2 linked regions of the Cupriavidus taiwanensis LMG 19424 genome follow. The protein of the gene in region 1 interacts with the protein of each later gene in a pairwise test. Links are inferred from orthologs where the notes say so. Each region holds a gene or a part of one and is shown in the gene's direction. Other genes may lie near its edges.

Evidence for each region. The genes of interacting proteins can lie anywhere in the genome.
Region 2: the proteins of acpP (region 1) and ybgC interact in binary tests that used the Escherichia coli proteins (3 or more experiments, as listed by UniProt). The link is inferred for Cupriavidus taiwanensis LMG 19424 from one-to-one orthologs.

The regions. Positions count from the first base shown.
Region 1 is NC_010528.1:2,188,695-2,191,742, reverse strand. Bases 30-3,005 are described here. They hold acpP (acyl carrier protein), read left to right. Parts: upstream 30-1,385; coding sequence 1,386-1,625; downstream 1,626-3,005. Other genes in these bases: fabF (beta-ketoacyl-ACP synthase II), read left to right, coding at 1,816-3,005; fabG (3-oxoacyl-ACP reductase FabG), read left to right, coding at 466-1,215; fabD (ACP S-malonyltransferase), read left to right, coding at 30-449. In the rest of the region: more of fabD, read left to right, coding at 1-29; more of fabF, read left to right, coding at 3,006-3,048; RALTA_RS10030 (hypothetical protein), read left to right, coding at 3,029-3,048. UniProt on the Escherichia coli protein: Carrier of the growing fatty acid chain in fatty acid biosynthesis.
Region 2 is NC_010528.1:2,456,753-2,459,666, reverse strand. What follows is about bases 73-2,914. They hold ybgC (tol-pal system-associated acyl-CoA thioesterase), read left to right. Parts: upstream 73-1,212; coding sequence 1,213-1,617; downstream 1,618-2,914. Other genes in these bases: tolA (cell envelope integrity protein TolA), read left to right, coding at 2,838-2,914; tolR (protein TolR), read left to right, coding at 2,358-2,801; tolQ (protein TolQ), read left to right, coding at 1,614-2,297; glyA (serine hydroxymethyltransferase), read right to left, coding at 73-798. In the rest of the region: more of glyA, read right to left, coding at 1-72.

The DNA.
Region 1 (3,048 bases):
CGCCGTCGCAGGTGGTGATCGCCGGCCACAAGGGCGCGGTCGAGAAGGCCTGCGAAATCGCCAAGGCCAAGGGCGCCAAGCGTGCGCTGCCGCTGCCGGTGTCGGCGCCGTTCCACTCGTCGCTGCTCAAGCCCGCCTCCGACCGCCTGCGCGAGCGCATGGCCGGCCTGGCTTTCTCGGCGCCGTCGATCCCGCTGGTGAATAACGTCGACGTCGCCATCGTCAACGATCCCGAAGGGATCAAGGATGCGCTGGTGCGCCAGGCCGCCGCGCCGGTGCGCTGGGTAGAGTGCGTGCAGAAGATGGCCGCCGAAGGCATCACCCACGTGATCGAATGCGGTCCGGGCAAGGTGCTGGCCGGCATGACCAAGCGCATCGACGGCAACCTCAGCGGCGGCGCGATCTTCGATCCGGCTTCGCTGCAAGACACGCTGGCACTGCTGAAGTAAGCAACAGGACAACCGCATGACCAAACTTCTCGACAACCAGGTTGCGCTGGTCACCGGCGCCTCGCGTGGCATCGGCCGCGCCATTGCGCTGGAACTGGCCCGGCAGGGCGCCACCGTGATCGGCACCGCCACCAGCGAAGCCGGCGCGGCCGGCATCACCGACTACCTCGGCGCCGAAGGCCTGAAGGGCAAGGGCGCCATGCTCAACGTCAATGATGCCGCTGCCTGCGAGGCGCTCATCGACGAGATCGTCAAGAGCCACGGCGGCATCGGCGTGCTGGTCAACAATGCCGGCATCACGCAGGACCAGCTGGCGATGCGCATGAAGGACGAGGACTGGCTGGCCGTGATCCAGACCAACCTGACTTCTGTGTTCCGCCTGTCGCGCGCGGTGCTGCGCCCGATGATGAAGGCGCGCCAGGGCCGCATCATCAATATCACTTCGGTGGTGGGCTCGGTCGGCAATCCCGGCCAGATGAACTACTCCGCGGCCAAGGCCGGCGTGGCCGGCATGACCCGTTCGCTGGCTGCCGAGATTGGCAGCCGCAACGTGACCGTCAACTGCGTCGCGCCGGGCTTTATCGATACCGACATGACCAAGGCGCTGTCCGAAGAGCAGCATGCTTCGCTCAAGAAACAGATCCCGCTGGGCCGCCTGGGCCAGCCCGAGGATATTGCCAATGCGGTGGCCTTCCTGGCTGGCCCGCAGGCTGCCTACATCACCGGCACCACCCTGCATGTGAACGGCGGGATGTACATGAATTAATGGTGTTTTTCGGTGGCTTTTTAGGCAAAGAAGCCGGGAGAAGCTGCCGGAAGTCGTAGTTTTCCGAACCAATCGGGCGCGATTCTTGCAAAGCTTGGCAGGCAGCATTTCTGTTGTCCCAAACCTGCTAAAATGCGCCCACTTTTTGTCGAACTTCCCTGGAGGGTTACATGGACAATATCGAACAACGCGTCAAGAAAATCGTGGCAGAACAGCTTGGCGTGGCCGAGGCAGACATCAAGAACGAATCGTCGTTCGTGAACGATCTCGGTGCGGACTCGCTGGACACGGTTGAACTCGTGATGGCGTTGGAAGATGAATTCGGCATGGAAATTCCCGATGAGGAAGCCGAAAAGATCACGACCGTGCAACAGGCTATCGACTACGCTACCGCGCACGTCAAGGCCTAAGCCCGTCGTCTCTGCATTCCGAGCCACAGAAGGCAGGTGGGCGGGCCGTTGCGGCCGCGCCTTGCTGTTTTCTGTGGCTTTCGTCTGTTCGAAGAAGCAGAATGGAATGGGCTTCGCCGTGCGGCCTTCAGCGCCGGCGGCGGGCAACTCCGCGTTCCGTTCCCGTTTCACGCACCCGTAGGAAAACATAGTGAGCCGTCGTCGCGTCGTCGTCACTGGGCTTGGCCTTGTGTCTCCGGTCGGAAACACGGTTGCCGAAGGCTGGGCCAACCTGGTAGCCGGCAAGTCCGGCATCGCCACCATCACCAAATTCGATCACTCCGCGCTGTCCGTGCACTTCGCCGGCGAAGTGAAGGGTTTCAATGCCGAGGATTACATCCCGGCCAAGGAAGCCCGCAATATGGATACGTTTATCCATTACGGCATCGCGGCCGGAACGCAGGCGCTGAAGGATAGCGGCCTGGAAGTGACCGAGGCCAATGCCGAGCGCATCGGCGTGCTGGTCGGCTCGGGCATCGGCGGCCTGCCGATGATCGAGGATACCCATGCCGTGCTGAGCGAGCGTGGTCCGCGCCGGATTTCGCCGTTCTTCGTGCCCGGCTCGATCATCAACATGATCGCCGGCCACCTGTCGATCATCCACGGCATCAAGGGCCCGAACCTGGCGGCCGTGACGGCGTGCACCACCGGCCTGCACAGCATTGGCCTGGCCGCCCGCCTGATCCAGGCCGGCGATGCCGACGCCATGCTGGCGGGCGGCGCGGAATCGACCGTGTCGCCGCTGGGCATTGGTGGTTTCGCCGCCGCGCGCGCGCTGTCGACGCGCAACGACGATCCGGCAGCGGCCTCGCGTCCGTGGGACAAGGACCGCGACGGCTTCGTGCTGGGCGAAGGCGCGGGCGTGATGATGCTGGAAGAGTATGAGTCGGCCAAGGCCCGCGGTGCGCGCATCTATGCCGAGCTGATCGGCTTCGGCATGAGTGGCGACGCCTACCACATGACCGCGCCGAACATGGACGGCCCGCGCCGCTGCATGGTCAATGCGCTCAAGGATGCCGGCATCAACACCGACCAGGTGCATTACCTGAACGCGCACGGCACCTCCACGCCGCTGGGCGACAAGAACGAATCCGATGCGATCAAGGCAGCATTCGGCGACCAGGCCTACAAGATGGTGGTGAACTCGACCAAGTCGATGACCGGCCACCTGCTGGGCGGCGCCGGTGGCCTGGAGTCGGTCTTCACCGTGCTGGCGCTGCACCACCAGGTCTCGCCGCCGACGATCAACCTCGACAACCAGGACCCCGAGTGCGACCTGGACTACGTGGCCAACACGGCGCGCGAGATGAAGATCGACGTGGCAGTGAAGAACAACTTCGGTTTCGGCGGCACCAACGGCACGCTTGTTTTCCGCCGCGCCTGA
Region 2 (2,914 bases), 270 kb from region 1 along the record:
TACGTGCATCAGCGGGCCGCCCTGGATGCCGGGGAAGATCGACGAGTTGATCGCCTTCTCGTGCTCGGCCTTCATCAGGATCACGCCGCCGCGCGGGCCGCGCAGGCTCTTGTGGGTGGTGGTGGTGACGAAGTCGGCGTGCGGAACCGGGTTCGGGTAGACGCCCGCGGCGATCAGGCCGGCGTAGTGGGCCATGTCGACCATGAAATAGGCGCCGATCGACTTGGCCACCTTGCCGATGCGCTCGAAGTCGATGCGCAGCGCGAAGGCCGAGGCACCGGCGATGATCAGCTTGGGCTTCTTCTCTTGCGCCAGCTTTTCCAGCGCGTCGTAGTCGATGTCTTCCTGGGCGTTCAGGCCGTAGCTGACCACGTTGAACCACTTGCCGCTCATGTTCAGCGCCATGCCGTGGGTCAGGTGGCCGCCTTCGGCCAGGCTCATGCCCATGATGGTGTCGCCCGGCTTGAGCACGGCGAAGTACACGCCCTGGTTGGCCTGCGAGCCCGAGTTGGGCTGCACGTTGGCGGCCTCGGCGCCGAACAGCTGCTTGACGCGATCAATGGCCAGCTGCTCGACGATGTCGACGTACTCGCAACCGCCGTAGTAGCGCTTGCCGGGATAGCCCTCGGCATACTTGTTGGTCAGCTGCGAACCCTGCGCGGCCATCACCGCGGGCGAGGTGTAGTTCTCGGAGGCGATCAGCTCGATGTGGTCTTCCTGGCGCTGGTTTTCCTGCTGGATGGCGGCAAAGACCTCGGGGTCGATCTGGTCGATCGTAAAACGGCTGCGTTCGAACATGGCGAAACTCGTCTGAAAAAAGGGAATCCGATTCAGGCATCGGGGGTAGGGCGCGCGGGGAAGGCTAGCGGCGACCGGCACCGGCGGCGGTTTGGCCGTCGGCGCAGGGCGCACCCTGCTTCCCATTCGCTGCCCAGGCGAGCGGCAGGCATGACTCGCGTCAACGCCATGGCGTTGGAAACTTCACGCCAGAGAACTTGCGCTTCCTCGTGGTAGTGCCCACTGACTTCGCCAGTCGCGCAAGATGGAATGGTTGCGCGCAGTGTAGCGCGAGGCGGCCGCCCGCCGCAAGCCATGGACCCGCCAGCCAAGGGCTGGCAAGGGCTGGCGAGGCCCTGGCCAGCAACTTGCTGTTGCAAAGTCGTCCTGCGGGTTTACACGAAACGGGTATCGCTCTCCGTTACAATCGCGGCCATGACAAACTTTGTCTGGACCCTGCGGGTGTACTGGGAAGACACCGATGCAGGCGGCGTAGTCTTCTACGCCAACTACCTCAAGTTCTTCGAGCGCGCCCGCACTGAGTGGCTGCGCTCGCTCGGCATCGAACAGCAGGCGCTCGCCGACCAGGCGGGCGTGGTCTTCATCGTCCGCAGTACGGCGGTGGACTACAATGCGCCCGCCCGGCTGGACGACCAGCTTGAGATCCGCACGCGCATCGACCGGGTCGGCCCGGCTTCGGTGCAGTTCACCCAGGAAGCCTGGCGTGGCGAGCTGATGCTCGCGACCGGCGCGATCCGCGTTGGCTGCGTCGATAAAAGCACTTTTCGCCCCGCCCCGATCCCCGACCCCGTTCTAGCCACCATCAAGTCAGCACGATGAATCCCGTGACCGTCACGCAAGACATGTCGATCGTAACGCTGGTGCTCCACGCCAGCGTGCTGGCACAGGCCGTCATGGCGCTGTTGCTCGTCATGTCGCTGTTTTCGTGGACCTATATCTTCCGCAAGCACCTGGCGGTGCGTTCGGCGCGCACCCAGACCGAAGGCTTCGAGCGCGACTTCTGGGCCGGCGGCGATCTGCAGGCCCTCTATAACAGCGCCGTCAACAACCGCCACAACACCGGTGCGCTGGAACGGATCTTCGAATCCGGCATGGGCGAGTTCCTGAAAGCGCGCGAGCGCGGCAACGAGGCCGGCGCGCTGCTCGACGCCGCGCGCCGTGCCATGCGTGCGGCCTACCAGCGCGAGATGGACGTGCTCGAATCGCATTTGCCGTTCCTGGCTTCGGTCGGCTCGGTGAGCCCGTATATCGGCCTGTTCGGCACGGTGTGGGGGATCATGAACGCCTTCCGCGGGCTGTCGAACGTGCAGCAGGCGACGCTTGCCTCGGTGGCGCCCGGCATTGCCGAAGCGCTGGTGGCCACCGCGATCGGCCTGTTCGCGGCCATCCCCGCGGTGATCGCCTACAACCGCTATGCGACCGAAATCGATCGGCTGGCGATCCGGTTCGAGAGCTTCATGGAAGAGTTCCTGAACATCCTGCAGCGGCAGACCCGCTAACCGTATTCCCTATCTACGGTCCGGGCCTGACCCCGGGCCGGCGTTTCCAGGAGTCCTGCAATGGCAGCCATTCAGCGCCGCGGCGGCTCGCGCCGCCGGGCCAGCGCCGAGATCAACGTCGTGCCGTATATCGACGTCATGCTCGTGCTGCTGGTCATCTTCATGGTGGCCGCGCCGATCGTCAGCCCCGCCACCGTCGACCTGCCCACCGTGGCCAATGCCACGCCCCAGCAGAAGGCGCCCCCGATCGTCGTCACCGTGCATGAAGACGGCCAGCTCACCGCGCGCGGCAAGGACAACGCCGGCAACGCCTTCGAGCGCAAGCTCGACAAGCAGGGCCTGCTGGACTTCGTTCACCAGCGCCAGAACGAGAACCCCGACCAGCCGGTGGTGATCGCAGCCGACCGCGCGGTCAAGTACGAAGCGGTGCTGGACGTGATGTCCATCCTGAAGGCCGACGGCGTCAAGCGCGTGGGCCTGATGGTCAAGTCCAAGACTTCCTGACGCATTGAAGCGCCTATCCGATTGCCGTTGCGCCTGATGACGACCGCCGCCGCCTATCCCTACCAGCCGGTCAAGGAGCGGGGAACCCTGCGTTCCTTCCTGCTCGCGCTGCT